2 regions of the Moellerella wisconsensis genome follow, and region 1 is predicted to be linked to the other one. Evidence: predicted binding sites of a transcription regulator. Region 1 holds the regulator's gene; the other holds the start of a gene.

Region 1 (11,905 bases):
CACCACAGCCCACGCCGCCAAGTGCGGGCGCGCCAAAGTGACCGTAGATAAAAATGTAGTTAATTGGGATATTTATTAACAATCCTAAAAATCCGATCACCATGCCAGGTTTAGTTTTGGATAATCCCTCACATTGGCTGCGATATACTTGATAAAATAAGTATCCCGGAGCTCCCCACATAATAGCGTGCAAAAAGCGCACTGCTTTATCAGCTAATTCAGGGTCAATATGTGGCATATTGCCGATAATCCATTTGCTGTTATATAGGACCAAGATCACCATGATGGATAAAAGAAATGCCATCCATAAACCTTGTTGGATTTGATTTCCAACCAGATTGCGTCTACCTGAGCCATTCATTTGAGCGACTACTGGCGTTAATGCCATTAACAGACCGTGGCCAAATAGAATTGTTGGTAGCCAGATAGATGTTCCGACTGCCACTGCCGACATATCTGTTTCACTGACACTTCCCGCCATCACAGTATCGACGACACCCATCGCAGTTTGCGAGAATTGAGCGAGAATAATAGGGATCCCTAGAGCGAGCAAACTACGCGCTTCGGTAAAGTATTTCTGCACGCATACACCTTTTGTTGAATAATTTATTATGATGAAATAACGATGATTTATGATAAATCAAACGGTTAATCTAATGCTGCATTCTATATACTTTGTTAATTTAAGCCAACAAAGATAATTACGATTTATAGTTCATTTAAACGCTAGATCTCTACTATTTGTGAGGTAAACTGTGTCAATGCAGATTCAATATGGAGAAGAGTGATGTTTACAGGCATTGTGCAGGGTAAAGCCCCGATCATTGATATTATAGAAAAACCAAATTTTCGTACGCATGTGATCAAATTACCCCCTGAATTACTTCCCGGCCTAGAAACTGGAGCCTCCGTTGCTCATAACGGCTGTTGCCTCACTGTCAGCAAAATTGATGGCGATAATATCAGTTTTGATTTAATTAAAGAAACATTGAGATTAACTAATTTAGGACAGTTGAAAATAGGCTCATTGGTTAATATTGAACGTGCAGCTAAATACGGCGATGAAATTGGTGGTCATGTAGTTTCTGGACATATTGTCACTACGGCAGAGATAGTAAAAATATTCACCTCTGAAAATAATCATCAAATTTGGTTTTCTGTTCACGATAAAACCGTGATGAAGTATATCTTACATAAAGGATTTATTGCTATTGATGGCATTAGTTTGACCGTTGGTGAAGTAGTCAATAATCGTTTTTGTGTGCATTTGATCCCAGAAACCTTAGAAAGAACTACTTTAGGTGCTAAACGTTTGGGTGATACTGTGAATATCGAAATTGATCCACAGACACAAGCTATCGTAGAAACGGTTGAACGGGTGTTGGCACAGCAACAGCAGTACAATACCGTTGAATAATCGGCAAATTGAATTCTTAAATGACTAAGAAGAGTTAATAGCTATTAAGCTTTTTTGTCATGATAGAATAAAAAATAACTCTCAGGCATGAGCTAGAGAGTTATTTTTATTAAATAAATGAGGCAATGTATTATTCTCTCGGGATGAGTTAACGCGGGACTCGGATCCCACCGGAAACACCTTCAGGGCTCCATAATATTTGCCATAATTGAATATCGCGAGCTCGGAAGGCACCGGCACAAGCATTCAAATAATAACTGAACATGCGTTTAAAGCGGGGAGTATAATTTTGCTCTATTTCTTCCCATGTACTCAGAAAACGCTCATACCACGCCATTAATGTTCGATCATAATCTGCACCAAAATTATGCCAATCTTCCATAATAAATTTACCTTCACTGGCATGGGCAATATTTTCAATGGAGGGCAAACAACCGTTGGGGAAAATATATTTGCCGGTCCAAGCATCGACATTGACTTTATGTTCATTGGACCCAATAGAATGCAATAAGAATAGACCGTCATTTTTGATGTTACGACGTACGACATCGAAATAAGTGGCATAATTTTTGGGACCGACATGTTCAAACATCCCCACGGAAACTACCCGATCAAACTTATCATTGAGATCACGATAATCTTGCAGCAGGATATTAACATCTAAGCCTTGGCAGCGTTGTTGTGCCAGCTTTTGTTGTTCTTTTGAAATAGTGACACCAGTGACAGAAACATGATAATGACGTGCTGCATAGGCTGATAGTCCGCCCCAACCACAGCCAATATCCAATAACCTCATCCCTGGTTTTAAGGCTAATTTGCGGCAAATTAAGTCGAGTTTATTTTCTTGTGCTTGGGCTAAATTATCTGCATTATTCCAGTATCCGCATGAATACTGCATATTAGGGTCGAGCATCCGCGAAAATAAATCGTTGCCTAAATCATAATGTTCTTCGCCGACCATCCAAGAACGTTTTTTGGTTTGTAAATTGCGTAACCGAGCCATGGCTATTTTCATTATATCGGTTAAGTTATTGGGCAGTTTCTTATCTAATTTGGCGCGTAATACGCGATCGAAAAACATATCTAGCCGCTCACAATCCCACCAGCCATCCATATAACTTTCGCCCAAACCTAATGAACCTTGCTGTAATACGCGCTTGAAAAATTCATTATTATGCACCTGTATGTCATAAGGGCGGGTACCGTTAATTTCGATACCGGCTTGATTTAATAATTCACTGGCAATTCGTTGCCAAGAATCGGTGCTTGTTTTTGGATTTTCTACATCAGTGCTCATATGCTCTCCAACATAACACGAAGGATTTCGAGATGATTAAATATTCCAAGGAAGTCGAGTAACATAACTTATTGATGTTATATGAGTTATTTCGGCGACCTTTTGCTATCTGTGTAGAGGTAAAAATTAAACCGAGATACTTTCAGACTAATATTTAGACAATTATTATCTAATCAGGCGAGATAATGGGGCCGATCAAGATTAGACGTTATTATTTAGATGTTATTATTCACCTATTATGATGATCACTCAAAAATCACTTCGTAAAAATAAGAAGTGGCATAAGTATATGAGCCGAAGGTTAATTTCTCAATGGCTAAAAAAGCCACTCTAATGAGTGGCTTTTTATTTAAGAATAATCCTAAATCTTATTTGGTTATTGCTCGGTGGCAGTAATTGTATTTTTAGATGTGGATTTTTTATATTGGATAATATAGCCAATAATCATTGGAATAATAGTACCAGCCATTACAGCGGTTGTTGCGATAAGTGGATTTTCAGCTAAAGCAGAAACCAATAGGCTGGCAAAGAAACACAGACCTAATTGCAGTGAGTTTTGTAATGCAGCTGCTTTCCCGCTGGCTTTCGGGAATGCCCCCAACGCGTTACCCACAGCAATAGGATAAGATGCGCCATTCATTGCCGCCATAAAACAGAATGGAATTAAAATCGCAAATAAGTTCGGTGAGCTATATACCGACATTACGAATAACAACGTCATACTGATGGCATAGCCTATCAGCAGTAGGGGAAATAAAGTTTCACTTTTTATTTTGGCTAATAAGAAACGGCAACCATATCCACCAATAATAAAGGCGATAGTCTGCGGAATATAGCTAAGGCCGATGTCGGCAGGGTTATAACCCATATCGCGCAAAATAAAGGGAGAACCGGTGAGCCAAGCAAAGAAACCAGCACTGCAAGAGGCGTAAATTAATACGTTTCCACCAAAGGTTTTAGATTTAAATATTTGCCAAAATGACACTTTTTGCTCTGGCTCTGTGGTTTGCGTTTCTTGGTTATAAGCTTGTGGACGAATATTTTTTAATAATAGTGTCGGTATTAATAACAGTAGAGTGACGAACATTAAGATTAAAAATATATATTCCCATTCACCGTGGACTAATACCCAAGCACCTAATAATGGCGCTAATGCCGGAGATAAAGCGACTAGAGGCATAATGGTGGCAAATACTTTTTGCGTTTGGGTTGAATCATAGCGGTCAATCACTAAAGCCTGCCATAAGACGGCTGCCGAGCATACGCCGACGGCTTGTAAGAAGCGTAAGACTAATAATTGTGTGGCATCAGTTACCCAGATCATACCGAGGCAACTTAAGGTGAATAACGATAACCCGATGATTAAAACTGGTTTACGACCTAATTTATCTGACAGTGGTCCCCATAGCAGTTGGGCAAATGCAAAACCGGCTAAAAAAATACTTAGTGATGCACTAATTGCACCTTCAGAGGTATTTAATGAGATCTGCATCGCACCAAAGGCGGGCAAATACATATCAATAGCCAGGTAGCCAAGCATACTTAGCCCAGCGAGATAAAATAGAAATCCGGAAGAATTTTTTACAGCGTTCTGTGTCATTTTATTAATCTTTTAGATGAAAAATTGAATGATATCCATGAGCTATCGAGAGGCTGATGCTGAATTTATTTTACTGACAGCTCAACCTTATTATGACTCACTATCAGCAATCGACTAATTAAAATATTTATTACTTAGTCTTTATTATTGCTTAAATTTGAATACCGAGCAGGTGTTGAATCGAGGTTTATTGCCACTCAAATTATTTGGAATATAAATTTAATCGATGCTTCATTGTATCGCCTGTCATTTTTCAAAGTAAAACGGTAATATTTGCACAATGCTGTTAAATTTTTTGAAGGGAAGGTTATGTGGTCAGCGTATTCATTGGAAGTTATTGATGCTGTTGCTAGAACCGGTAGCTTTAGCGCAGCAGCAGTTGAGCTACATCGAGTTCCTTCTGCGATTAGCTATACAGTTAAACAATTGGAAGAATGGCTGGCAATACCGCTGTTTGAACGGCGACACCGTGATGTTGAACTCACTGAAGCAGGGCGGGTATTTATTAAAGAAGCGCGCGCTGTCATCAAAAAAATGGATGATACTCGTCACCATTGTCAGCAAATTGCCAACGGTTGGCGTGGACAGCTAAGTATTGCGGTTGATGGGATAGTCAAACCTCAGCGAACGGAACAACTTATTTTAGATTTTTATCAACATTTTCCCGATGTAGAGCTGTATATTTACCCTGAAGTTTTTAATGGCGTTTGGGATGCTTTAGCCGACGGTCGGGCAGATGTTGCCATTGGCGCAACTCGAGCTTCGCCAATTGGAGAACGCTACAGTTTCAAAGATATGGGATTTATGCCGTGGCGCTGTGTGGTTAATCATCGACACCCGTTAGCAAGTGAGGCAGGTCCATTGACCGATGATCAATTGCGACCTTTTCCCAGTTTATGTTTAGAGGATACCTCAAGAAATTTACCTAAAAGAGAAACTTGGGCGTTGAATAATCAGCAGCGAATGATAGTACCGAGTTGGGAAAATGGATTAGCGTGTTTAAAAGCGGGATTGTGCATGGGAGTAATCCCCGAACATCGGGCTTTGCCGTTATGTGAACAAGGGATTTTAGTTGATTTACAACTTTCCCAGCCATTTCCTGAAAGTCCGTGTTGCTTAACGTGGGTCGAGAACCATGCGTCTCCGGCATTAAGTTGGCTGCTCGATTATTTGGGCGACAGCGAAACACTTAATGCCGAATGGTTGCGATAAAAGATTATCGGCGGTAATCGATAAAAGGACCGTCCGCTACTGAGCGGCGTTCAACTAAGCGTGGATGCACTTCAATAGTTTGTGCATCTTCACGTTTATTGACAATCCGATCCAATAGCATAGAAAATGCCATCTGACCTAAACGTTCTTTTGGCTGATGGATTGTGGTCAGTGCCGGAGTAAAATAGCGCGCATTGCGTACATTATCATAACCGATAATTGAAATATCTTGTGGAACGCGCAAGCCCATTTCATCGGCGGCACAAATTGCACCCATCGCCATAATATCCCCACCACAGAATACAGCGGTAGGTTTGTGTTTATGACTTAGAATTTCGCTCATGGCGGAATAACCTGATTCGGGCTCAAAATTGCCTTGGACTATCCACTCATCACGTAAGGTGATTTTAGCTTCTTCCATCGCCTTTTTAAAACCATTTAAGCGTCCAATTCCTGTATTGCGTTCTAATGGACCGGGGATAATCCCTAAATCACGATGACCGCGATCAATAAGATAACGCCCCGCAAGGTAACCGCCATGAAACGCATTATCAATAATGGTGTCAGTAAAATCACCTCGAGCTTCCCCCCAATCCATGACAACCATGGGGATATTTCGATATTCTTCTAACATAGTAATCAAATGGTCAGGATATTCTGAACACATGACTAATAAGCCATCAACACGTTTTTGCGCTAACATTTGTAAATAGGCTTTTTGTTTGCCTAAATTATTATGCGAATTACATAAAATTAGCGTGTATCCTTTGTCGTAACAGCTATTTTCAACTGATTCAATAACTTCAGCAAAATATGGAGCCTCACTCGAGGTTGCCAGTAATCCAATCGACTTGGTGTGATTAACTTTCAAGCTTCTCGCAACTGCACTAGGTGAATAGTTCAGTTCTTTAATTGCCGTCCAAACGGCAATCTTAGTATTTTCGGCGACGAAACGCGTTTTATTAATAACATGGGATACGGTTGTGGTAGAGACGCCTGCGCGTTTTGCCACATCTTTAATCGTTGCCATGATGTAAAAAGACTCCTGACCAATAAGTGGTCTTATAATATAATTTTATTAAAAGTTGTCAGTATATTGAGGCATAAGAGGTTGTCTGACAATAATTTAGCGATTTGTCATGAATTTTGTCTGATCTAGCGCAAAAACGAAAGTAATAATTGATGTTATAACATGTGATATATTGCGTGGTTTTAAATTTTTACTGTGAGATACTAATTAGTAGCTAGTCAATTTTAGTTATTTGATGGGGATTTCTAAGCATCAGCTAGCATAATTAGATATCATAGCATTAGAATATAACGTTATTGGAATATCAATAGGAGCAAATATCATGGATACAGATCTTAAATTCGGACTCTGCACCGCATTAGGCGCATTAGTGATGATTATTTTATTTGTGGTACATATTTTTTGATTGGTCTGTGTGCGAAAACCAACCACTGAAATTATTAGATTAAGGGCGAGACATTTATCCCGCCCTTAATCTATCAGTAAGAGCCAAAAGAGATCTCTGCTCTTACTTTATTAATCACTAAGCCAGATTTTCTGCAACAAAATTCCAGTTAACCAATGCCCAGAAGTTGTCCATATATTGAGGACGAGCATTACGGTAATCGATGTAATACGCATGTTCCCAAACATCAACGGTCAGAAGAGGTTTATCTTCACCAGAGATTGGGGTGGCTGCATTTGAAGTATTGACGATAGCCAAGCTGCCATCAGCTTTTTTTACTAACCAAGTCCAACCAGCACCAAAGTTTTTAATCGCAGAATCAGTGAATTGCTGTTTGAATTCAGCAAAAGAACCAAATGCTTGGTTGATAGCTTCTGCAACTTTACCTGTGGGTTCGCCACCTGCATTTGGTGCTAAGCAGTGCCAGTAAAATGTGTGATTCCATACTTGAGCCGCGTTATTGAATAGGCCACCTTCAGAAGATTTGATAATCTGCTCTAAAGATTTACCTTCAAATTCAGTGCCTTTGATCAGGTTATTCAGGTTTACCACATACGTATTGTGGTGTTTACCATAGTGATATTCTAGGGTCTCAGCAGAGATATGTGGTTCGAGCGCATTTTTTGCGTAAGGTAGAGCGGGTAATTCAAATGACATTGCATACTCCTTGTTAAACTATTGTATTTTATAGTTTGCTACTTCGGGTTTTGCTCGATAATTGAGCCAAAAGGGTGGTTCTATTTCTAAGGACAGCATCGTTAAGGTCAACTGCCTCTATTTTACTTATCATATTAACAACATTAGATAAAAATCACAGTGTCTTATAATATAAAATATTTATATATTATTTATTAGTCCACTTTAATTCATCTTGAGATTAGTTATCTGGCGGGTTAAAAATAGACACAATGCAGGGATAATGATCCCTTTTTTAAACCGGTAATGTTATAGTAATGTATTATTGTAAACAAAATGCATATTCTAGGTAGTGTGTTTGATTACATGGAGTAGGCGGCCTGCATTGAAACGGCGCAGCCCAAAATGTGTGTTTTGCTATTATAAGTATACAGATTAGGTATACAGATACTGGATCTGATGTGGTCGGTTTGGTATCGGTATAGACAAAGACACATACAATGTTCAGGTATTGAACTTTTTAATTCAGCTGCAATTGTTTGATCCATCATTGTTTGATCTACAATTGTTTAATATTGTTTATTACAGCAATATTGGGCTGACAGACCAGCACATATTAGTTTTAAGGAAGTAAGAATGACAACTATTGAAAAAATTGAGCGCCAAATCAAAGAAAACCCGATTCTATTATATATGAAAGGCTCTCCAAAACTTCCAAACTGTGGTTTTTCCGCGCAGGCTGTACAAGCACTATCTGCATGTGGCGAGCGTTTCGCTTATGTGGATATTTTACAGAATCCAGATATTCGTGCCGAGTTACCTAAATATGCTAACTGGCCTACATTTCCTCAATTATGGGTCGATGGTGAATTAGTCGGCGGATGTGACATTATTATGGAAATGTATCAGCGCGGCGAATTGCCTAAGTTGATCAAAGAAACTGCGGATAAATACCGTTCAGCTGATGAAACAAAAGCTGAGTAATTATTAAGTTATTCGTTAACATAAAAAAACCGCAGGAGAATATTATGTTCTCTGCGGTTTTTTTATGGATTATTTAATCGCTGATTATTCAGTAATAGCTAACGGCCAGCCACCTAATTTTTTCCATTTATTAACTATTTCACAAAACAGTAGGGCAGTGCGATCAGTATCATAAAGCGCACCATGAGCTTGTTTAGCGTCAAAGGGAATGCCCGCAGTCAAGCAGGCCTTGGCTAAAATAGTTTGACCAAATACCAAGCCACTTAATGCGGCGGTATCGAAGGTTGCGAAAGGATGAAATGGGTTACGTTTTAACCCCGCGCGTTCTGCGGCATTAATAACAAAACTGTGATCGAACGTCGCATTATGAGCAACAATAATTGCCCGGTGGCAATTAGCGCTTTTCATCCCCTTCCGAACCATTTTAAAAATAGCATGCAGTGCTTCATATTCACTGACTGCGCCGCGTAATGGATTGTTGGGGTCGATACCCGTAAAGGCCAATGCAGCAGGCTCAAGGATAGCACCTTCGAAGGGATTAACATGAAAATGTAAGGTCTCGTCTGTTTTCAGCCAGCCATCATGATCCATTTTTAAGGTAATTGCTGCTATTTCGAGTAATGCATCTGTTTTGGCATTAAACCCGCCCGTTTCCACATCAATGACCACAGGATAATATCCTCTGAATCTATTAACCAGAGCGTTTAAATTATTTTTATCAGACTTTTCAGACATTAGAATTTCATTTACAGTTTTTGAGGTTAATTCATATTATGCCAAAATCAGCATAATTTTGCAGGGATGAATATTGAAGAACCCTCAGAAAAATCACAGTATAGCGATTTTTCCAAGAGTTAAGCACTCTTAGCGGATGGAGTAGTTAGGCTCCGAGCTTAGAACGCGTGCCCATAAAATCTAGGCGTAATATTAGTTACCGAGGCCGTGACTAGCACTTTTATTTTCGATGAGCTCAATCTTATAGCCATCGGGATCTTCAACAAAAGCAATAATGGTTGACCCCCCTTTTACGGGACCTGCTTCACGGGTTACCGTGCCGCCTGCTTTTTTGATATCAGCGCACGTTTGGGCAACATCATCAACACCAAGAGCGATATGGCCATAAGCATTTCCCATGTCATAGCTGTCAACACCCCAATTGTAGGTTAACTCAATTACAGCACCTTCGCTTTCATCGCTGTAGCCTACAAACGCTAGAGAATATTTATATTCGGTATTTTCGCTAGTACGCAAAAGACGCATCCCTAATACTTTCGTATAGAAATCAATCGAACGTTGCATATCACCAACGCGTAGCATGGTATGAAGTAAGCGCATAATAACCCTCTCTTATGTTGACTATTTGAATCAAAAATCGATTTAGCTCCTAATATAACGCGTATACACATGATAATACAATTGATCTGCCTGATATTTTAAAGGTATAAGTGAGTGAGGTGTAATTAATAACATTATAAGTGCTATTTTATTTTAGGGGATGACAATGGCTGAGCAACTTGAATTTTTTGAGCTTCAAAGTCCTTGCCGGGGTATTTGTCAAACTAATGATCACGGTTATTGTCGAGGCTGTTATCGTACCCGAGATGAGCGATTTAATTGGATTAATTATTCAGATAGTCAAAAAAGAACCTTATTACGTCTTTGTCATCAGCGATTTATACGCTTTACACGTCAACAAACAGTAGAACAAAATAATGATACACAGCAACAAAATTTATTTTAATAAATAGCATATTAATTATATTTAATTAGAGCAATAATTGGCTCTATTTGTAATTTATTCAAAATAAGTATAATAAAGTGAAGTTCACAAAATCAGATAAATGCTTTTAAGACTAACTATACCACTTTGTTTTTAAATGTGTTTTATTTGATGTTATTCACTTTATGTAAATTAAACATAATATTAATGTAAAAATAAATAGATTAGAATTTAGAGTAAGGATATTCTTATTGCACTGTCTATCTGCGTGACTATTACCTATAGATAAAAAAAATGGATTTGATTAAATAATATTAATTGAAATCAGATTATTGGTGTTAGGTCGCAAAGTATCAGTGTGATAGTTATTATAACGAGGTATTTTTATATTTTTTGTTCGTAAATATAACGATAAATGTTTATATATTCTGTGAAATAATTTTTTGTTAATGTAATTTTTAACGGCTGAGATATTCTATTTTAAGGAGGGAAAATTGGAATCGAAAATAGGAACGGATCTAGCTCGTTTGGTACGTGTATGGAGGGCTCTGATAGACTATCGATTAAAACCGTTGAAACTGACACAGACTCATTGGGTGACATTGCATAATATTAGTCAATTACCGCCCGATCAATCTCAAATTCAGTTGGCTAAAGCGATAGGAATCGAACAACCTTCATTGGTGAGAACGCTTGATCAACTCGAGGAAAAGAAACTTATCACCCGTCATACCTGTGCGAATGATAGACGAGCTAAAAGAATAAAACTAACTGATGAATCAATACCATTTATAAAACAAGTCGATGATGTGATTAGTTCTACTCGGGATGAAATTTTGGGAGGGATCACAGAAGCAGAATTATTCACGCTATCATCATTAATATTAAAATTGGAGAAGAATATTCTTCATTTACAAAGTAGATAGGTTTTATTTTTTTAAATAATAATACGCACATTAAATTATTCATTTATTATATTTAATGTATATTATTAACGGCATAAAAAATTATAAACAATCATGGTGTATGCATAATGTATGATTATGGGAACTATCATACGATGATTTATTATGTATGCGCTTTGATTGTTGGTGATTGATGAAGGAAGACAGGGCGTCACTCTATATTGACACGAATAAAATAGTTTCCTCCAGTACCAAATTTCAATCATATAATTAAATAACCTCTAAATCAGTGAATAATTATCTAAACAATAAAAATAAGATTTCTTTTAGTTCATTGAGTGATGATATGTAAAATAAGAAACCACAATGCATAACAATGATTAATACCATACTGAAAATATATTCAAATCATACTAAATCCCTATTAAAAACATGCTCAAGATCACATCTAAACTAGCTTAGTGATAAATAGCTTTAAAAAATTATTAATTAATGAGCTTAATATTGCATATGGAATAATTATATTCTAATAATTAAACGTTATTCAGTATGGCGGAGGATAATTAAACCAATCAGAAATGAAATGCAAAGAATTTAAAAAATATTAAATATTAATTGAACCGCTCTAAAAAGGGTTATGGCTTAGAATCGTGAGGTTT
Region 2 (11,905 bases), 1.4 Mb from region 1:
GCCCTGCATCAACATAGCCCACGAGCCGATAAGCCATTTATTGCTCTCAATATGGCGGCTATTCCTAAAGATTTGATTGAGTCAGAGCTGTTTGGCCATGAAAAAGGCGCATTTACCGGAGCCTCTCAAGTACGTCAAGGGCGGTTTGAACAAGCCAATGGCGGAACTTTATTTTTGGATGAAATCGGTGATATGCCTCTCGATATTCAAACTCGATTACTGCGTGTATTAGCTGAAGGTCAATTTTACCGTATCGGCGGTTATACACCGGTGAAAGTCGATGTACGGATTGTCGCTGCCACCCATCAAAACCTTGAAAAACGGGTCACCGAAGGGCTGTTCCGCGATGATTTATTCCATCGATTAAATGTCATTCGCGTACAGCTGCCGCCTCTGCGAGAAAGAACAGAAGATATTCCTCGGTTAGCACACCACTTTTTACAGCATACTGCGAAGGAACTTGGAGTAGACACCAAACTATTGCATCCCGAAACAGAGCAAATTCTACAGCGGCTGCCATGGTCAGGAAATGTCAGACAGCTAGAGAATGTATGTCGTTGGTTAACCGTAATGGCGGCAAGCCAAGAAATTTTACCGCAAGATCTGCCAGAAGATTTAATTGAACCGCATAAAGTTTCAGGAAAATCAACAACAGCTACGGCAAAAACAGAAAATATAACTCAATCTGAAAGCGTATGGTTCGAACAACTTGCCGATTGGACAGCGCATGCTTTAGCGGAAGGAAAAGATAATTTATTGGCTGATGCCGTGCCATTGTTGGAGAGAACCATGCTGTTATGCGCCTTAGAACATACCCAAGGCCATAAGCAAGAAGCTGCACGCTTATTAGGTTGGGGGCGTAACACACTAACCCGTAAACTCAAAGAACTGGGCGTAGAATAATAATCCGCGTGGATAGCCGCAGTAAAAAGAAGAAAAATATCAATCAGGTTGCCATCTATTATATAGCCCTTTGATATATAACTTTTGAATTGCCGCCTTAATAAAAATAATATCGGCGGCAATGCAAAATGTTTGGCAGATTAAATCACCCGTGAAAATTGACGTTGGCGCATTTGATTGCGCAGATAAACATCAAAACACATACAAATATTGCGGATCAATAAACGACCTCGAGCTGTTACTTGAATACCGCTTTGTGTAATTTCAACTAGACCATCTTCTGCCATCGGGGCTAATAACTGTAAATCTTCGGCAAAATAAGTACTAAAATCGATAGAATATTGCTGTTCTATTTGGGCGTAATTCAATTGGAAATTACAAATCAGAGTTTTAATCACGTCACGGCGTAAACAATCATCGGCACTCAGCACTAAGCCACGCCATAAAGCATGCCCCTGTTGTTCAACCTGAGCATAATAGGTTTTTAAATCTTTTTGATTTTGCGCATAATTATCACCCAACATGCTGATAGCCGAGACGCCTAATCCCAATAAATCGCATTCACCCTGCGTGGTATATCCCTGAAAATTACGGTGCAATATCCCTTCGCGCTGGGCGACCGCCAACTCATCTTGTGGTCGGGCAAAATGATCCATACCAATAAATTGATATCCTTGAGCGGTCAACGTACTGATAGTTTCCTGCAAAATCTCTAATTTTTGCTCTACTGAAGGGAGATCTTCATCTTTAATTTTGCGCTGCGCCGCAAATAAGTTTGGTAAATGAGCATAATTAAAAACACTCAGGCGATCAGGTGCAAGTTCAATTACACGCTGTAAAGTAAAGGCAAAACTTTCTGGTGTCTGTTTTGGTAAACCATAAATCAAGTCAATACTCGTTGAGTTAAAGCCGGTTTCACGAGCCCGTTGGATCAACGCAAAAATAAAATCTTCATCTTGCTCGCGGTTAACCAGCTGCTGAACTTGCTTATTAAAATCTTGTACGCCCATGCTAAGACGATTAAATCCTTCAGAACGCAAATGATCAATCACGTCGAGTTCAATTTCTCGCGGATCGACTTCAATCGACATTTCAACCTCATCAGCGAAATTAAAATGTGTTTTCAATAAATTCACTAAATGGCTAATTTGTGATTTATTGAGATATGTCGGTGTGCCACCGCCCCAGTGCATTTGGGTCACAGTTCTATTTTTTAATAAACTCGCACGTTGAATAATTTCTTGCTCTAAAACCTGTAAATATTGATCTGCTTTATGGGTCTGACGAGTAACTAATTTATTACATCCGCAGAAATAACACAGCTTATGGCAAAACGGAATGTGGACATATAAAGAAAGCGCCCGTTCAGGATAACGTTGAGTTGCAGCAATAAATGCCTGCTCATCATATTGTTGATTAAATTCTAAAGCGGTCGGATAAGAGGTATATCGCGGGCCGGAATAATTATATTTTTGAATAAGGGGCAGATCCCAAACGATACTTTGCTCTGACATATCTTTTCCTACTATTAAATTTAACCGGTCGTCGGCAAGGTGTGACAAAAGTTCTACACCCTACAACTGAAGAAGACAGACCTCATGATACCATAGGTGTTTTATTATACATGGCTGCTTTATTATACATATCAATGGGTGAGCGATAGGGAAGAGAGATCAATACCGCCTAAAATAAAAAATGCCCCGGCGAAAATATTTCAGCCAAGGCATTTTTAATCTGTCACGCGTGAGCAAATGGCTCAAAGATAATTAAAATAAGAAAATTAATTCCCTTTCAATAAACGCATAATATCGTCTGGTTTTTCTTCTTCGTCTTCTTCTTCGTCAGAGAATTCAATCCCTAGCTGTGTCATCAACTCATTGATACGATCAAGTTTAGTATCAATATATTGCTGATCTTCGCGATTCACACGCTCGCCCGCTTCTATGCGCTCTAATAATGCATCTAAGCGATCATCATTTTCCAGCATCGCCAGCTCAGCTTCTGGTGAAAGGACCACTTTAGGTGCTTCAACCGCTGGTTTCAGAGTGGATTTTTTCGCTGTTGGATCAATAATTAATGGCACCGGTTTTTTACTACCTAAACGTGGATCGAGTGCCTCTTTCTGTCCATTTTTACCGTTACTGTCTTTATCATGGTAACGACTGCCAGCACTGTGCCCACGATGTTTCTTCAGACGTTTACGCTCACGCCCTTCAGCGTTTAGCTCTGCACGGGTTTTACGGTTTTTTCCCGCTGTCTTTTTCTTAGATGAATACATAACCTGTATACCTTTGATCAAATCGGTTTTCTAGAGCGGAATCTAACAGAAAGTTTTCAACAGCGAAAGCAATCTTCTGTCTTTGATTAATTTCTCGTTAATCTCTACTCAAAATAATTCTAGGCGCAGCAAGGCGGCAAACAACGATATCGCGATATGCCTACTGGGATCAGGTGTTAAGTGACGGAGTATTCGGGTTCGCGAAGAAAAGCCGCAATATTTATCGTAAACCAACCTGCAACTTGAAGTATGCAGAGTATAAATATTTATGCGTTGAAATGATACAACTTGATAGTAAATGAGCCGCATTGACAGCCGGTTATTTTACCCGAGCTGTCAATGCCTGATGACACTAATGATTAAGCGTCAACTAAGACCATTTTTAATAGGAATAATATTGAAACTAGAATGACACAAGGGCCCAGTTCACGCCAGCGGCCAGTTCCAAGTTTCATCGCACAGTAAGCGATAAAACCTAGTGCGATACCTTCCGTAATTGAGAAGCTAAATGGCATCATCACCGCAGTGATGAATGCAGGTACGGATTCCGTTAAATCGTCCCATTTAACTCGTGTTAGGCTAGAGGTCATCAAAACACCGACATACACTAATGCCCCCGCAGTGGCATAAGCCGGCACCATACCCGCTAACGGTGAAATAAACATCGTCAATAAGAACAGAATTCCAATCACGATTGCGGTTAAGCCTGTACGCCCCCCTACAGAGACACCCGCTGTACTTTCGATATATGCTGTGACCGAAGATGTCCCGATCGCAGAGCCAGCAACCGAGCTTAAACTATCGACATACAGCGCTTCTTTCATTCTAGGGAAGGTGCCTTTTTCATTGGTCAGTCCGATTTTATCGGTTACACCAATTAATGTTCCTGAGGAGTCAAATAAATTAACTAGCATGAAAGAGAAAATAATCCCGGATAGGGCTAAATCCAAGGAGCCCATAATATCAACTTGCCCCACCACCGTTGTAATATTTGGTGGCATGGAGAAAATTCCATTATAGGTAACATCGCCTAATGCAAGGCCAATCAAGGTAGTCACAACGATAGAAATCAATACCGCGGCATGGATATTACGCGCGGCAAGGATTGCGATAATAAAAAAGCCGAGTGCACCTAGCCATACATTATGGTGTGTAAAGTTACCAATCGCGACTAAAGTATCTGGGTTCGGAACAATAATACCGGAGTTTTTCAGCCCCATCATGGCGATGAATAAACCAATACCGCTGGTAATACCCACTCGTAGACTTAAAGGAATATTGGCGATAATCCAATAACGAATGCGGAATAAGGTCAGAATAAATAGACCAACTGCGCCCCAAAAAACTGCGCCCATCGCCACTTGCCAAGAGTAACCCATCGCGCCGACAACGACAAAAGCAAAAAAGGCATTCAGCCCCATTGCAGGTGCAACCGCCACAGGTAAATTAGCAAAAATACCCATTAAGATACTGCCCAGGGCAGCTATCAGACACGTTGTCACAAAGACGGCTTTAATATCCATGCCAGCCATGGATAAAATTTGTGGGTTAACAAAAACGATATAAACCATCGTTAAGAAGGTGGTAAAACCGGCAACTAGTTCTGTTCTAACCGTGGTACCGTGTTCTTGTAGCTTGAAGAAACGCTGAAGCAGACACTGTTTTTTTGCAGTATCAAATTGTGAATTGCTCATGTGGTATTTGCCTAAAAAAAGTTTTTTTCGCCCTATCCTACAATAAACAATTGGAAAAAGTTAGCGTTAAAAACCAAAAAAAGGAAACGTTTGCGTAAGTACATGAACAAAAAAAGCTAACTTACTGATAATTGGTCCAGATTATAGATAAAAACAAAATAGACTGGAACAGTGATAATCATGGTCGATTACTCGCGACAAAAGCAAAGAATCGAATGGTAAATAATATCCATAATCAAATCCACTGAGGACATTTCCTGAGTGGATGATTCAAATAATTACGAAAGTGCCAGCAATTTTTGTCGACGCCAAAACAAGAAACACTGTCTTTTACGCTTCTGCCCTATACGTTCTTTGTGCGCTAAATGAGACGTCAATAAATAAGCCAGTATTTCTAGCGTCATACACATGACAAAATAAATAAATGCGACGAATAAAAACACCTCTAATGGATAGACCATTTCTCGATTATTAACTTGGGTCGCCAAAAATGAAAGTTCAGCAACACCAACCACATACGCCAATGAAGTATCTTTAATCAACGCTATCCACTGATTAATAAATGAGGGGATCATCATTCGTAACGCTTGAGGCAACACAATATGCCATAAAACCTGCCAACGATTAAACCCAAGAGACATACCTGCCTGCCATTGCCCTTGACCTATGGCCAGAATACCGGCTTTTACGGCATGAGCTAAATAGGCTGAGGTAATTAATGCCAGCGCACAAACCACAGTTGCAATCCCTGGAATTTCGCTACCCAAGATAACAGGCAATAGAAAATAAGCCCAAAATATCAACATAATAACCGGAATAGCGCGGAAAAAACCTAATATAGCAGCCAACAAATTCATCCAGAAGCCACGTAACATGGCCAATGCGACTCCCGCTAACGTTCCGAGAATAATCGATGCGGCTCCCGCTAATAGACTGATCACTAACGTCAGCGCCGCACCTTCTAAAGGGCCATCAGGGAACGTACCAAACAGGAGATAACGCCAGTTTTGTTCAATAATTGAAAAATCCATCTAAATCCCCTTATTTAGCATACGCTGCTGACGCCACTGGCCCCAGCCTTCCATACAGGCAATAATTACGATATACAGTACCGTTGCTAGCCCGAAAGCTGTAAATGTCTGCAAAGTTTGACTTTCCACTTGGCGCGATACATAAGACAATTCAGCCACACCTATCGCCATGGTTAATGACGAGTTTTTGACAATATTCATATATTGGCCGAGCAAAGGTGGCATGGCGATTTTTACCGCTTGAGGTAAAACCACATACCGCATCGCTTGCCAGCCACTCAAACCCAATGCGAAGGCCGCAAACTTTTGATCTCGGCGAACCCCGCGGATCCCCGCTCTTAGTTCTTCGGCAATAAAAGGCACGGAATACAGAGTTAATCCAATGAAACCGGCAAGAAATTCGTACGATGGCCATGCCAAAGTTATCGGTCCTAGCACTATCTCATGTGGCGTATTTAACCATTCCATCGCCGAGGAAGGTAGAATTTCACCGGAGGCAAAATACCAAAAAAAGAGCTGTATCAATAACGGTGTATTACGAAAAATTGAGGTATATATCGAAACGCCCCAACGTAAACTCGCGATTGAGCTATCCTTTGCCGCCGCAACTGCAAAACCCAGTAGCGTCGATGCCACAATAGTGCAAATAGAAATCCACAGAGTGATCAAAAAACCGTAACCAAACCACTCTAAATATTGCGGCGCCAAAAAATGTTGGGATAAAAATGAGCCATTAAAAAAATACTCAAACATAGTATGCGCCTTCTATAACAGCAAACCCCGCATCAAGAAATATGCGGGGCTTTATTAAGCCTAACCAGCAAGAAGTATCGTTAGCGATTAAGATTGCGGCTGTTGTTTATCTAACGGGGCAAATTTAAAATCACCACGCGGTTGAGCCGCTTTAGTTTCAGGACCAAACCAACGGGTATAAATAACTTCAGCTTGTCCGTTTTGTTCTAATTTCAATAAGGCGCTATTTACCGCTTCAATCAATTGGGTTTCACCTTTGAGCCCGGCTAATGCTTGATATTCACGCGTTAAGCTAAATGGTGAAATTTCATAATCAGCTTTAATTTTTTCCGGTAAATTTCCTAATAATCCAACTAATTTTGCATCATCCTGGGTAATTGCTTGTACATTACCGTTACGTAATGCAGCAAACGCTAACGGTGTATCGTCATAAGAAATGACTTTAGTATTTGGATAGCGCTCACGCAATGTTACTTCTTGCACTGTGCCTTTATCGGCACCAATACGCAGTGCAGCAATATCATCTGGCGTTTTTAGCACACCTTTGCGAGCAATGAATTTCTGCCCGGTGGCAAAATCAGGAATAGTGAAATCAACTTGTTTTGCTCGTTCATCGGTAATCGTGAAATTAGCACCAATTAAGTCAACTTTTCCCGAAGTTAGCAATGGAATACGATTAGCAGGATTCGTAGGGCGTAATTCTAATTTTACCCCCAGATCATCAGCAACAGCTTGAGCGATATCGATATCATAACCGGCTAATTTTTTAGTTTGAGGATCAATAAATCCAAATGGTGGATTGCTATCAAAAACAGAAATACGGATAACTCCTGCTTGTTTAATATCATCCAGTTTATCGGCTTTAGCGATACTAGTTACGAGAGCAAGCCCCGCCAGCAGCGTGGTTGTTAAAATTTTAGCATTCATTGGACACCCCTAACGGTAAGTTTAATCGAGCAACCATTGCAAGTTATCAATTATTATTTAGAACTTAAAAGACTATTAAGTAATATATTTATATTAAAATAGAATATATAAGCGATAAAAAATAGCCCACCTATGTGGGCTATTAGTCAATAAAGCAGAATAAAACTACAATTATCTTCAGTAATGGCAGATTATTTATCGGTACGCGTATCCGAAGATAGCCCACATAAATTATTACGATTATTCATTCCACCATCAGCAGAGGTATACCCTAAGCAGCCTAAAATAGAATCATAAATTTGATGATGATAAAAAGGCCGACCTTGTTGGCTATATTTCTTTAACTGCTCAAAACGTTGCTGATTATTTGGCGAAGCTAAATAGCTGTCCGACATCCAGACCACAAACGGCACCCGGAATTGTTCCTCTGGCGCAATTTCTCGCGGAGTCCCATGCAGTCCATGCCCTTCATTGATCGATTCGCCATGATCTGAGGTATAAAACACAATAGCTTTTTTATCTCTTAACTGATCAATTACGCCATCAATAAAATAATCGGTATACAGAATAGAGTTATCATAGGCATTAATTAATTGTTGTTTAGAACAATTATCATCAACATTTAAACACTCAGGCTGATATTGTTTAAATTCTTTTGGATAACGTTTTGAATACAGGTAATGAGAACCTTTAGTATGCAAAATAATTAAATGTTTACCCTGCGGCTTATTCTCGATTGATGAGTGAACCTCATCTATCAGCAACGTATCGTCGATAGGTTTGCCGTAAGTACTATGCTTCGCGGTAATCATTTCTCTAATCAAGTAATTATCAACATCTAATTTATTGTAAAACCACACTTCACCTTGCATGGCAAATAACTCGGAAGAGAAGCCTAATTTCTTCATTACGGAAAAAATATTATTCTCTTTCATCGTACGCTGCGGATTATCTTCCACCCCGCCTTCACGCACAAACATGCAACGTAAGGATAATTTAGTCGCGGTATCGCAAGAACGACCTTTAAACGCCACTAGATTTTTTTCTTTGGATAATAAAGGGTTAGTTTGTCTCGAATACCCTAATAACCCCATATGATCCCATCTTGCTGTTTCCCCAATAATAAATACGACATAAGCATCGTTGTTGTCAGCGTCTGGGGTATAAGTAAATTTCTGGCTAGGATCAAAAATTTCATTTTCATTAAATTTATCATCGTACTGAGTAATCGCGTATTGAACTAACGGAATAATCCAGTTCGTCGGTAAATAAGCGTAACTCAAGCTGCCGCTATAACTTGATAAATCGACATTCATTTGCGCTTCATGTTTTTTCTGTTGCTGATCCATGAGTTTTAAATATGAATATACGCTAACAGCAATCACCGCTAATAATAAAATACTTTTTAAGCAGGCTTTTCGATTATTTTTTAGCTGAGACAATAGAGTATTGTTATTCGGTGAGCACCAAATTAGTAACAGCGGGATAGCCGATAATCCAATCACCCAATAAATAAAACTATTACCCACAACTTCTTTTGATAAATCGATATCTGTGGTTAATACAGAAATAAGAATGCCATAACCGATAACCACATCGAAAAAGGTGATGTAATAACTGGCGCACACACTAGCAATAACTACGATAGAAGCACAAATTTTAAAGAAAATCGCACCGCCAAGAGATAACAATCTAAAAAAGAAAAAAGAAAAAGCCACATTGACAATCGCTTCGCCTGCCAATGTGAAATAACTAACCCCTGTACCGTGGGATATTTGAGTGTCAAAACGACCTTGATAAACATCTAAATTGAGGAGTATGCCTATGAAAATAGATAAGATAACGGCAAGGGTGGTTTGGTTTTTCGGGATATAACGTAACAAAAAACTGCGCATATTTTATATTCAGAATAAGTGATAGCAATGATGTATTACAGACATCTATAATTTTATTAGGTTCATTCTGTGATTTAATCTGGCGGAAGATAAAAATAGCAAAAAGAACTTTTTTTAACCAACAGTAAGGTTTTATACGCTCTTTTTCGATAAAGCCACTGCTAAGAAGGGGTAAATAGCCGAGGGAGAAACAGCCTCCCTCGCCAAGTTATTTTTTCTCAGGATATTGGTTATCGATACCTTGACTGGTAGATTTATCTACAGTTTTAGTCAGCATTTTCTCTACGGTATCGCCGCCCATATGACGGAAATCCTGACCTTTTGCATAATAGAAGATAAATTCGCAAATATTCTGGCAACGGTCGCCGATTCGTTCAATCGATCGAGCACAAAATAGCGCGGTTAATACACTCGGAATAGTACGCGGATCTTCCATCATATAAGTCATTAATTGACGAACAATTCCGTCATATTCTTGATCAACTTTTTCATCTTCACGATAAATTCGTACTGCTTCATCGACATCCATACGAGCAAAAGCATCAAGTACATCATGCAGCATCTGCACAGTATGACGACCGAGCGACTCTAAGCTCACCAGCAAAGATTGATGTTGATGCGAAAATTTTTCTAACGCCGTTTTACAAATTTTATCGGCAACATCACCAATTCGTTCTAATTCGGAAATAGTCTTGGAAATTGCCATAATTAGCCGCAGATCGCTGGCTGTTGGCTGGCGTTTGGCGATAATTTTAACGCAAGCCTCATCAATGGCGACTTCCATCATATTCACTTGGTGATCATTAGCGATAACTTCGCGTGCCAATGCTTCGTCTTGATTATGCATCGCCGTAATTGCTTTGGTCAGTTGTTCTTCGACCAATCCACCCATTGCCATCAGCTCAGTGTGAATATGTTCTAGCTCAGCGTTAAACTGACCAGAAATATGTTTATTATGATTCAAAGTGTCCATGCTATTGCTCCGTATCAACCATAACGGCCAGTAATATAATCTTCAGTCTGCTTCATCGCTGGCGTAGTAAACATGGTATCAGTTTCGTTAAACTCCACCAGCTCGCCTAAATACATGAAGGCGGTATAGTCCGAGCAGCGAGCCGCTTGCTGCATATTGTGCGTTACAATTACGACGGTATATTCAGATTTCAGTTCGCTAATAAGTTCTTCAATACGCCCAGTTGAGATAGGGTCAAGTGCTGAACAAGGTTCATCGAGCAATAAAACGTCAGGACGGATAGCAATTCCACGTGCGATACATAAGCGCTGTTGCTGGCCTCCCGATAAACTATAACCACTTTGGTGTAGTTTATCTTTGGTTTCGTTCCACAATGCCGCTTTGGTCAACGCCCACTGTACACGCTGATCCATATCGGCACGCGACAGTTTTTCAAATAAACGGACGCCAAACGCAATATTGTCATAGATTGACATCGGGAATGGCGTGGGTTTTTGGAATACCATACCGACTTTAGCGCGCAATAAGGCAATATCTTGTTTATCTGTCAGGATATTCTGCCCATCGAGTAAAATTTCACCTTCAGCGCGCTGCTCACCATATAATTCATACATTTTATTGAAGGTTCGTAGCAACGTTGATTTACCACACCCTGAAGGGCCGATAAATGCGGTAACTTTGTTCTTGGCAATATCCAGCGAAATATTTTTCAGCGCATGGAATTTTCCATAATAAAAATTCAAGTCACGTACCAAAATTTTACTTTCTGTATTCTCGTTGGCTGTCATTATCATTACTGCTCTCTCTCTAAATTCGTAATTTGGGCCCGGCAATTCGCACTATTCTCGGTAAGATTTATGATTTAATTAACCTTATATCTCAATAATATAAGTTGGCAGTTCTCACCGCTTAATACTTACTTTTAGCAAATAGCACACGCGCGATAATATTGATTAATAGAACACACAGGGTGATTAGCAGGACACCAGCCCAAGCCAATTGCTGCCATTCGGAGAATGGACTCATCGCAAATTTAAAGATAGTTACTGGCAGGTTAGCAATCGGCTCACTCATGTCAGTACTCCAGAACTGGTTCGACAGTGAAGTAAACAGTAGCGGAGCAGTTTCCCCGGCGATACGGGCAATCGCCAACAAAATCCCGGTAATAATCCCGGATACCGACGCTTTCAGCGTAATGGATAAAATCATTTTCCATTTTGGGGTTCCCAGCGCATATGCTGCTTCTCGTAGACTGTCAGGCACCAGTTTTAGCATGTTTTCTGTGGTACGAATAACGATTGGAATTTGCAGTAAGGCTAAGGCCATCACGCCAGCCCAGCCAGAGAAGTGCTGTACTTGTGCGACCACCAAAGTATAAACAAATAATCCCACCACAATCGATGGCGCAGACAACAAAATGTCATTGATAAAGCGCGTCACAGAAGCTAACC

Evidence for each region. Region 1 encodes PurR, which represses purine synthesis genes. Its sites were predicted from a motif close to CANGCAAACGTTTGCNTG; they were not measured.
Region 2: a site for PurR is predicted at 4,955-4,972, ahead of MNY66_RS00830 (NCS2 family permease). Genes of this name have one in related genera too.

What each region holds. Positions count from the first base shown of each region.
Region 1 is NZ_CP093242.1:1,569,622-1,581,526, forward strand. It holds gene MNY66_RS07055 (MATE family efflux transporter) at 1-583, opposite strand, end outside; gene MNY66_RS07060 (riboflavin synthase) at 788-1,417, shown strand; gene cfa (cyclopropane fatty acyl phospholipid synthase) at 1,566-2,714, opposite strand; gene punC (purine nucleoside transporter PunC) at 3,091-4,314, opposite strand; gene punR (DNA-binding transcriptional activator PunR) at 4,624-5,526, shown strand; gene purR (HTH-type transcriptional repressor PurR) at 5,531-6,556, opposite strand; gene sodB (superoxide dismutase [Fe]) at 7,080-7,658, opposite strand; gene MNY66_RS07090 (Grx4 family monothiol glutaredoxin) at 8,274-8,621, shown strand; gene rnt (ribonuclease T) at 8,706-9,356, opposite strand; gene gloA (lactoylglutathione lyase) at 9,549-9,956, opposite strand; gene MNY66_RS07105 (DUF1289 domain-containing protein) at 10,123-10,362, shown strand; gene slyA (transcriptional regulator SlyA) at 10,836-11,267, shown strand.
Region 2 is NZ_CP093242.1:190,748-202,652, reverse strand. It holds gene glnG (nitrogen regulation protein NR(I)) at 1-903, shown strand, start outside; gene hemN (oxygen-independent coproporphyrinogen III oxidase) at 1,044-2,417, opposite strand; gene yihI (Der GTPase-activating protein YihI) at 2,684-3,181, opposite strand; gene MNY66_RS00830 (NCS2 family permease) at 3,541-4,875, opposite strand; gene MNY66_RS00825 (amino acid ABC transporter permease) at 5,154-5,906, opposite strand; gene MNY66_RS00820 (amino acid ABC transporter permease) at 5,907-6,659, opposite strand; gene MNY66_RS00815 (ABC transporter substrate-binding protein) at 6,747-7,586, opposite strand; gene eptB (kdo(2)-lipid A phosphoethanolamine 7''-transferase) at 7,778-9,481, opposite strand; gene phoU (phosphate signaling complex protein PhoU) at 9,690-10,454, opposite strand; gene pstB (phosphate ABC transporter ATP-binding protein PstB) at 10,469-11,242, opposite strand; gene pstA (phosphate ABC transporter permease PstA) at 11,364-11,905, opposite strand, start outside.